2 regions of the Paenibacillus sophorae genome follow, and region 1 is predicted to be linked to the other one. Evidence: predicted binding sites of a transcription regulator. Region 1 holds the regulator's gene; the other holds the start of a gene.

Region 1 (5,238 bases):
CTCCTTGAGCCGGCTTGCCGTCAACAGTAAAACGCACCCACACCATCACATCGGAGCCGGCCTTGTTTTTGCCGGTAATCACCCAATAAATGGAGTTCTCGTCCCATACCGATTTCTGCGCTTTCTCGATCTCGGTTAGGCCCGCCCCGCTAATCGCCGCAGCTTCGGCTGCACTGCGCTCGCTCCATTGGTCCTTCAGCACGTAGGCAAAAAATTGATACAATCCGAACAGAAGGAGCAGGGCCAGAAACACCCCGTATAAAATCCATTTTCTCCTTTTTCTCAACGTGCAGCTCTCCTTCTAGGAAGAAACAATAACGCCGTCCCAAAGTGACGAGGCTCTTGTTTCCTTTGTTCCAGTAGTCGTACAGGCTGTCAGCGAAAGCTCTATAAATTTACCGATTCAGCAGTCCCTCGAATGCTTCCTGCGCCTTGCGGCGGATCGCCTCTTCGTCCAAGGTCAGGCATTCCCCGTGCTTAATGATCTGCTTGCCATCGACCCATACATGCTCTACGTCCTTCGCGCTAGCCGAGTATACCGTATGAGATATCAGGTCCGTATGCGGCAGCAGATGGGGCTGGTCGATATCGATGGCGATAAAATCGGCTTTCATTCCCGGGGCGAGCCTGCCCACTTGATTAAGGAATACAGACTTTGCGCCATACTCCGTAGCTATACGGAGGGCCTCGCCTGCGGGAACCGCCGTCGGATCACCGGACACTCCTTTATGAATCAGTGCGGCCAGGCGCATTTCCTCGAACATATCCAGGTTGTTGTTGCTTGCCGCGCCATCCGTTCCGAGCGATACCGTAACACCGGCCTTCAGCAGTTCGGGAACGCGCGCCACGCCGCTTGCCAGCTTCAGATTGCTGCCCGGATTATGCGAGACGCCAACCTGATTACGCGCAAGAATTTCGATTTCCTCATCGTTCAGATGGACGGCGTGCGCCACAAGCGACGGCCGGGTGAACATCCCGAGCTTCTCCAGATGGGCAACGGGCCGAAGGCCATAATCCGCTTCATTTTGTTCCACTTCCCGCCGTGTTTCCGACATATGCGTATGAATAGGCAGGTCAAGGTCATGCGCCGCCTGAACGAATTTCTCGATATAATCCGGAGGACAAGTATACGGCGAATGAGGCGATATCATGGCGGTAATCCGCCCGCTCGCCGCGTTATGCCATTTTTTTGCAAAAGCAACCGCTTCCGCAAGCTTCTGATTCTGCACCTCAGCCGGGCACAGCCCGATGACGCCGCGCATCAGGACTGCGCGTATTCCGGATGCTTCCGCTACCTCAGCCACCCGGTCCATATGATCATACATATCGAGAAACGTCGTTGTTCCGCCCTTTAGCATTTCCAGCACCGAGAGTGCGGTTCCCCAGTAGACATCGTCTCCGGTGAATTTCCCTTCCATTGGCCACATTTTTTCCTGAAGCCATACTTGAAGGGCCAGATCGTCTCCATAACCGCGCAGCAGCGACATCGCCGCGTGCCCATGCGTATTGACAAGCCCCGGTAGGAACAGCAGGCGGTTGCCTTCAAAGACAGGCACGTCTTCTTCAAGAACGGGCGGTTCTTCCCCTATGTACGTAATCAAATCGTTATCAATTACCATATATCCTTCAAGAACAGGCTTATCCGCGCCAGGCACGGCAAATTTTCCGTTTCGGATCATCCATTTAGTACCCATGCTCTTCTTCGTCCTTTCCTTCATGCAGATAGTAAGCCAAACTTTGCAGGTCGGTCGTAAAGTCCGCCGCATGCACGCGAATCTCGGGCGGTGTCTTCAGAATAACCGGAGCGAAATTCAGAATGGCTTCAATGCCTGCTCCAATGAGAATATCCGCTACTTTTTGCGCCTCCTGCTCGGGCACAGTAATAATGCCTATGCGAATGCCCTGCTCACGTACGGTGCTTGCAAGCTCTTCCATAGGCTGAACGGTCAACGTATTGATCTTGGTCCCGATCTTCGGCGGGTAGGAATCAAAGACGGCCGTAATTTTCATTGTGTCTTTTAGATAAATATTGTAATTGGACAGCGCCTGACCCAGATTCCCGGCTCCTACCAGAACAACATTAATCTGCTGGTCCAGCTTCAGGATGTGACGGATTTTTTCGATCAGGTAAGGTACGTCATAACCAATGCCCTTCCTGCCAAAGTCGCCAAAATAGGCCAAATCCTTGCGGATTTGCGCAGGATTTAAATCCAGTCGCTGTCCGAGTTCTTGAGAAGAAACAGTGGCGATTTCGCGTTTTTGCAGGTCGTTCAAAAAACGCAGATACACAGGCAATCTGCGCACGACGGCTTCAGATATTTTGTCCGATTTCATGAGTTCTCCTCCTACATTTTAATAGGACCCTCCCAAACCCTCCCTAAAAGGGAGGGCCCCAAGGGCTGCCGCCCTCTGGACACCCGCTAACGGCAAATTGGCGTTAGCGAAAGTTGGGCTTGGACCTTGATCAGGCGGATGAAGGATCGCTTTTCGTCCCTGACGGGACACGCTTGACAATTGGCGGAATCTACTTACAGTATAACCCGCATAAAGATTAAAATCGGCAGATCGGCCTATGTTGTACAATGGCCGATCGAATACCTTAAAAGCAAAGACAATGATTGGCCTATGTTGTACAATGGCCAATCGAGCATCCCGCTTAGGATACGCCGTCTTGCTTCAGCCATTCGGCGATGCGGGGGACCATTTGTTCCGTCGCCATATGCTCCATTTTAGGTCCCGGTAAGGAATACAGGAAATACTTTCCGTAATAAGATTCGATTACTCTGGTATCATAAACAATAACAATGCCACGATCCTGTGCGGTCCGTACAAGGCGGCCGAAGCCCTGCTTGAAACGGATGACGGCCTGAGGCACGGACAGTTTCATGAAGGGGTTCTTCTTCTGTGCCTGCAGCAGTTCGGCCTTCGCTTCCGCGAGCGGATGATTAGGCGGCTGAAAAGGCAGTCTGACGATTGCCAGACATGTTAGTGCGTCGCCGGGAATATCGACTCCTTCCCAGAAGCTGCTCGTTCCCAGCAGGACAGAAGAGGAATTCTCCTGGAACCGGCGGAGCAGCTTGCTTCGGCTGCCTCCTTCAACGCCTTGTCCCAGCACCGCTATATCCTCGGAGGCGAGTGCCTCCTTCAGAGGGTCGTATACCTGCCGGAGCATCTTATACGACGTGAACAGCACAAGCATGCGCCCGCGAGTCGTCACTGCGGCTTCAGCCAGGGAATGAACGAGCGTATCGACAAACCGGGCGTCGCCGACGGTTCCCTTCACACTTGGAAAATCCCGCGGAATGACCAGCAGCGCCTGATCCCGGTACCTAAAGGGAGAAGGAAGCAGTACGGTCGATAGCTTTCCTTCCTCCTGGGCTTCGTTTAAACCCAGATTGTCGATCATATACTGGAACGATTTATCGACGGACAAGGTTGCCGACGTCAGGACGGCGCTTTTTTTCTTATCAAAGAAAAGCTCCTTGAGCTGCGCGCTGACATCGACGGGCACGGCATACAGCTGCAGTGATTTGCTGCGGTAATTTCCATTTGCCTCCAGCCAATATACAACATTTTCGTCATTCATGCCCATAAAAAAACGTACCTGCTCGCGGATATCAGCCAAATCCTTGAATAGCCCGCCAACATCGGTTACAAGGCTGTCGGCCGAGGACTGGCCTTCCTGGTCACGCATTTCGGAAAGCATTTTATCGCCTTTGCGGATAATATCACTTAAAGACAAGTTTAGTGTACTTTCCAGTGAAACAAGCTCTTCCCAGCCTTTGGGCTTCTTGGCGGGTAGAAGACGATGCACCAATTGTCCCGCTTCTCCCGCCGCTGAGTCGGACCGTTCGGGTATCAGTGCATACAGCCTATCGCTGAGCAGATCCCACGCCTCTTTTACGGTAAGGAGGTCGGGGTACAGCCGGTCGATGATCCCGCTCCACTCGGTGGCCTGCTCACTGCCCGAGCTTTGGAGGATCTGCCGGAGAGCAGGCAGTTGGCCGGTGCGGCTGTCTTTGTACAAGCGGTTCAGCGTATGCGAGACGGTAAAATGCTTCATATGCATGCCCAGGTGCTTGCCGGCCACTTCCTCCAATTGATGCGCCTCGTCAATCACAAGGTACTCATAGGCAGGAAGCAGCTGATGGCCCGCTTTCATGTCGGCAAACAGCTTCGAGTGGTTCGTAATGACCACGTCGGCGTTGCCCGCCTCATGCTTGGCGCGATGGTAATAGCATTTGCGGAACCATGGGCAAGACCGTCCCAGGCAGGAGTCCGTGTCGCTCGCCACCGTTTCCCAGAAATCGCCGCCCCGGCCGCTTAAATTCAGCTCTTCGTCGTCGCCCGATTCGGTCTGCGTGAGCCACACAATCATTTGCGCCGATGTTAGAGTATCCTCTCTCGGGGATGCGTAATCCTTTTTATTTATTTTATGTTCAAACTTGCGCAGACACAAATAGTGTCCCCTACCCTTGAAGACAGCAGCCTTGAACGGAAAAGGAACGGCTGCGGTCAAGAGTGGAACATCGCGCTCACGGAGCTGATCTTGAAGATTGATCGTATGAGTGCTGACCATTACCTTTTGCCCCGTGCGGACGCTCTGGTAAATAGCTGGAAGCAAATAGCCTAGCGACTTGCCGGTTCCTGTTCCAGCCTCGATCAGCAGATGCCTCTCTTCTTCCAGCGCCTTGATCACTTCGCCGAACATAATTTCCTGAGCCTGCCGGCTTTCGTACTGGGGCAGGATGCTCCGCAGCCGCTCGGTAATCTCGTTCAAGTAAGCCTCAAACGACATATGCTCCACCGGATTGTCGCCGTCCTCGCGCGGAGGAGCCAGCTCCGTCCAATCGCCCACGGCTAACGCAAGCTGGCGGTAAAACTTAAGATCACCTTCGGGCTGGAAGGTTTCCAGCTCGCGCTCGCTCAGCAAGCCCTCAAAAAACCAGCTCAGATCGCTGTCTTCACCGGAAAACAGCTCGGTCAGCCGCTGCACCGTAAGCAGAGGAAGGCTGTAGAGCTCATCCAGACATTTCAGCAGTACGTGCGCTGTTGCCAGCGCATCGCTGTCCGCCTGATGCGGACGTTCATGCAGAAGTCCGAAATGGGAGCTGATGGTTCCAAGCTGATAGGAGGTGAGCGATGGAAAGCAGATTTTTACAAAATCGATCGTATCGAGAATACGGCCCTGAAACGGCAAATAACCGCACCGGTCCAGAGCGCTCTGAAGAAAATGAA
Region 2 (5,238 bases), 2.8 Mb from region 1:
CATTGGCGTTGTGAAGCTGATCCGGCCTTTTCGCAGGGTGAACAGCCAGTTGAATATCTTGACCCCGGTCGGCACGGCAATCGCCATCGTCGTAATCGAGAAGAAACCGTTGACCATTACGCCTTGACCCATCGTATAGAAGTGATGCGCCCAGACGATAAAGGACAGCAGGGAGATAATCAGCATACTGGCGACCATTGAGGTGTAGCCGTACAGATTTTTCTTAGAGAAGGTCGCGATAATTTCACTGTAAATACCGAAGGCCGGCAAAATGACGATATATACCTCCGGATGGCCCCATACCCAGAACAGGTTGGCCCAGAGCATATCCATGCCTCCGTTAGCCATCGTAAAGAACTGGGAGCCGAACAGACGGTCGAACATCATCAGCGCCAGCGCCACGGTCAGCACCGGAAACGCGAAGACGATGATTACGTTCGTAATCAGTACGGACCAGGTGAACATCGGCATGCGCATCAGCTTCATGCCCGGCGCGCGCATCTTCAGAATGGTCACGATAAAGTTAACGCCTGTCATCAGCGTGCCGATACCGGAAATCTGCAGCGCCAGCGAGTAGTAGTTATTGCCGACGGTCGGGCTGAACTCCAGACTCGCCAGTGGGAAGTAGGCAGACCAGCCGGCATCCGGCGACCCGCCGATGACGAACGAAATATTCAGCAGCATGGCTCCGAAGAAGAAGAGCCAGAAGCTGACCGCGTTAAGACGCGGGAAGGCCACGTCGCGCGCGCCGATTTGCAGCGGCACGACGACATTCATAAGACCGATAATAAACGGCATGGCCATGAACAGAATCATTATTAGACCGTGGGTCGTAAAGACCTCATTGTAATGCTGCGCGTCGAGAAATTTCATATCCGGCGCGGCGGTTTGCAGACGCATCATCAGAGCGTCGATGCCTCCGCGGAAGAGCATGAGCAGGGCGGCCAGAATGTACATAACGCCGATCCGTTTGTGATCCACGGTGGTCAGCCATTCCCGCCACAGCCAGCCCCATTTTTTAAAAACGGTTAAACCCACGACAATCCCGATCGATGCCAGGGCAATGCTGATCATCGCCCCGTAGATCAGGGGTTCGCCGTGAACCTTGAATTTTTCCAAATCAAAATTCATTGGGAGGACTCCTTTCAGGTTGTTCAAGTAAGTCTGGAATTAGTTGCTCTGGTGCGAATGTTCATCATTACTCATTTCCATACTGCTGTGATCCATATTGCTATGATCCATATCCATATGCTCGCTGTGTTCTCCCGGAGGAGGGCTGAAGGTCAGATGTGTAGACGAGAACGTTTCGCGTCCTACATGGGCCGTAGCCAGCAGCGATTTGAACTTGTCTTCAGTAAGCTGAGAAGCGCTACTCTTGACGTCTTTTACCCATTTGTCATAGTCGTCGCTGCTCATCGATGTTGCCGTGAACTCCATTTGAGCATAGCCTTTGCCGCTGAAGTTCGTATTTCTTCCGAGAAAATCGCCCTGAGTCTCCGCAACGAGATTCAGATAAGTGGTCATATCGCTCATCGCGTACTTTTGTCCGGCGAGCTGTGGAATCCAGAAGCTGGAGATCGGTCCGAAAGAGTACAATCTGAACTCAACCGGACGATTCACGGGGAAGTTCACGTAGTTTACCGTTTCAATGCCTTCCTCCGGATAGCTGAAATGCCATTTCCAGTTGGAGGATGATGCGTAAATGACCAGCGGCTTCTGATCCTTGTAGTCTGCTGGAACATTCTCCACCGCGTTCGTAGTCTTTACAGTTACTACCGACAGGAAGGCGACAATGATGATCGGAATAGCGATCCAGGTTGCTTCCAGCCATTTATTTCCTTCTTCATGCGGAGGAATATACCCTTCGTTGCTTTTTTTTGCGCGGTACTTCACCAACATGATAATGTAGAGAATGTAGACCACGGCCAGGACGCCGAGCATCACCAGAATGGACAGGATGATCGTGTCGGACAGCGTTTTAGCCGCCGGACCCTGCGGATTCAGAACGGTAAGCGAACCGCATCCGGGCAGCAGCAGGAAAAGGCTGAAAAATATTGCGTATAACGGCCCTTTTTTGTTCATGATGAACTCCTTTCCTTTAATACTGATTTCATTAACCGGAATACATTAACCTCTATCTATATTAAAAATTCCTTAAAGGGAATGCAAAATACACAATATAGATCTATATCCATATAAATCCTATATAATGGCGATTTATTTAATTTTCTGTGTAAAAACTGTTACAAAAAGACGTAAGATGTGATATAAATCACTGTCACTACGCGGTTTTCGGGATATTCTATAACGTTCAAACTTTGTTCATAATTTCACTATTGTTGCTAAGTTTGTCACAAATATAATCGCGTGATGTACAGCTATTTTAGGCGGCAAGTAACAACTTTTTTGCCTGCCGGTAACATTCTCTCAAAGTCGGCCCTATCTATTTATGCTATCTTATAAGTTGAGAGAGATAGAAGCTAAATAGATAGGAGACTTCGGCCTTGTCAATCAAAAAAATACTGCTATGCGTTATTGTATGCTTCCTTGCTTTAGGCGCAGTACCGGCTGTGCATGCCGAGGAAAGCGGCGAAATGAAACTTGGGATTAATGACAGCGTTACGAATATCCGCGCCGTGTCCGTGGAATATACCTTTTATGTGCCGGTGCGTGAGTTTGCGGATGAATTGAAGCTGAGCCTTGGGGGGACGCTGGAGGATTTGATGCTTTCGGGTGACAGAGGAAGCCTCCGGATTTTGAAAGAGGGCAAAGGCATCGCGGGAGACGGGACGGAAATGAGTCTGACTACCTTTACTCACGGCGGTAAGCTGATGATTCCTCTGAAAATCGCGATGCAGTTCGGTTATTCCGTGTCCTATAAGCCCGATCAGTATTTGCTGCGGATTACGGACGGCAGTCAGACGCTGGATGACGGCGCATTTACCGAGAAGTTCAAGGATAAGCTTAAACCGGAGGGGCCGCCCCAGCCAGCGCCAAGCCCGTCCCCGGCTGCGCCTGAATCTTCCAAGCCGGCCCCGAATCCGCCCAAGACGGGCGCATCCGGGAAAATCGTCTATTTGACCTTCGACGACGGGCCGTCGGCGACGACCGGACAACTGCTGGATATACTGGATAAGCACGGCGCGAAGGCGACTTTTTTCATGCTGGGACCGAACATCAAGCGCTACCCTAGCCAGGTGAAGCGCATGGTCAAATCGGAGCAAGGCCTTGGCCTGCATGGTATAACCCATATGAAGAGTAAATTTTACGCATCTCCCGCGGCGGCTCTGAAGGAAATGAACCAGGACAACGCGGATCTTGAAGCGGTCTCCGGACGGTCCACCAAGCTGATCCGCCCACCGTATGGCAGCAAGCCGTATTTTACGAAAGCTTTTAGAGATAAAGTGCTTGGCAGCGGATACCGCCTTTGGGACTGGAACGTCGATTCCTTGGACTGGAAATATAAGAGCGCCAGCGATTCGATCTATAACAATGTGGTCAGCCAGGTAAACAAACTGGACAAGTGCGGCGTGAATCCCGTCATTCTGATGCATGACCAGAAAGCGACGCTCCAGGTGCTGCCCCGTATTTTGGATTATCTCCACAAGAAAGGCTATCGATACGAAATCATAACGTCCGATCTTAAGCCGCTGAACTTCTGGCATGATACGCGGTGATTCGTATGCGGCCCTCCTGGTTACAGGGGAATCCGCTGCCGGTAAACCAGAAGTTCACGCGTTAAAAAAAGCGTCTCAAGGAACCGTTTGGGGTTCCTCGGGACGCTCTTTTTTTGAAAAATAAGAAGTATAAGCTGCTCTTATTCACCGAATAGATAGTGGACCAGCATGTCGACGAGCTCCGTCTTGAGGTGATCGGCCGAAACTCTTTCACCGTAGAAGACGATGCGGTCCACGACGCTGCTGACCGACTCGAAGACAACAACGGCGGCGGCCTCGAGGTTTCCAACGCGCAGCTCATCGCTGCTTAGCTTCAGAAACTCCAGCGTCTTGCGCCGGCCTACGTCGTATTGGCTTTCCATGACCTCTTTGACGACCTCATCAGAGAGCAGCAAAAGGGAGAGCTCCCGATGAAAGCTGATGTATGGAGTATGGGATTGGATGAGGCTCTCGATCATATGCGAGATGATCAAGCGTTTGTCCAACTCCTTGGCGTTCAGCTGCGCTACCGTGGCGTCAACATGGGCCTGCATCGCTTCACTGTGAATTTTGAGCACATCAAGAAACACGTCACGCTTATCCGTGAAATAAGAATAAAAGCTGCCGGTGGAGACGCCCGCGGCTGCGGCGATCTGTTTGGTGTTCGTCCGGTGGTAGCCTTTTTCGGAAAAGAGCTTGGCTGCCGCTTGAACAATCGCATCCTTGGTCTTGATGCTCCGGTCCTGCCGGGGTTTTCTTGTTTTGTCCGCTATTTGTTCTTCAGTTTCGTTCACGCGCAAACCCTCCTTAATTAAGATTTTAAGGAAGCCGGAATAGGGTGTCAAACCAAAGTTGAACTTTGGTTCAGTTTCTCGTTGACAAACATGAACTGAAGTTCATATAATCTTGAATGCGAACTAAAGTTCATATTTTTTAGGGGGAGGGATTTGCGGATGAACGAAAAAATGAAGAGGGTGTTTGCGTTTACGGCCATTGTTCTGGGATTTTTTATGGCGCTGCTGGATACGACGATCGTCAACATCGCCCTGCCGGAAATGACAAAGCATTTCGGGGGAAGCGTCTCGGGAATTTCGTGGGTAATGAACGGTTATAATTTGGCCTTTGCCGTCTTTATTTTGACGGCTTCCCGGCTTGCGGACCAATTCGGGCGCAGAAAGGTGTTTCTCATCGGCATCGCTTTGTTCACCGTCTCGTCGCTGCTCGCCGGATTTGCGCCGAGTCTCGGGGCATTGATCGTACTGCGGATCATACAGGGCCTGGCAGGTGCGATCATCGTGCCGGTCACGATTCCGCTGACGACCTCGACGTTTCCGAAGGAGATGCACGGCGCGATTATCGGGATATGGGGAGCTGTCTCGGGCCTGGCTGCGGCCAGTGGGCCGGCGCTCGGGGGAGTGCTGATGGAGAAGCTGAACTGGCAGTGGATCTTTTTTGTCAATGTGCCGCTCGGCGTGCTGAGCGTGATTCTGACGCTAATGTTCATCGGAGAATCGAAGGATGCCTCCGCCGGGCGGAGAGTGGACTTTGCGGGCACGCTGTTTATCACCGGGAGCATGTTCTG

What was found. The regulator Rex, encoded in region 1, represses fermentation and respiration genes when NADH is low (regulators of the CRP and FNR family bind a similar motif). The targets are predictions, from matches to a motif close to TTGTGAAATATTTCACAA.
Region 2: the regulator Rex is predicted to act here: its motif matches at 2,340-2,357, upstream of qoxA (cytochrome aa3 quinol oxidase subunit II).

What each region holds. Positions count from the first base shown of each region.
Region 1 covers NZ_CP076607.1:4,570,763-4,576,000, forward strand. The annotation lists gene KP014_RS22105 (cell wall elongation regulator TseB-like domain-containing protein) at 1-286, opposite strand, end outside; gene KP014_RS22110 (amidohydrolase) at 396-1,694, opposite strand; gene KP014_RS22115 (redox-sensing transcriptional repressor Rex) at 1,684-2,334, opposite strand; gene dinG (ATP-dependent DNA helicase DinG) at 2,657-5,238, opposite strand, start outside.
Region 2 covers NZ_CP076607.1:1,734,336-1,739,573, forward strand. The annotation lists gene qoxB (cytochrome aa3 quinol oxidase subunit I) at 1-1,131, opposite strand, end outside; gene qoxA (cytochrome aa3 quinol oxidase subunit II) at 1,171-2,082, opposite strand; gene KP014_RS08110 (polysaccharide deacetylase family protein) at 2,505-3,677, shown strand; gene KP014_RS08115 (TetR/AcrR family transcriptional regulator) at 3,818-4,450, opposite strand; gene KP014_RS08120 (MFS transporter) at 4,610-5,238, shown strand, end outside.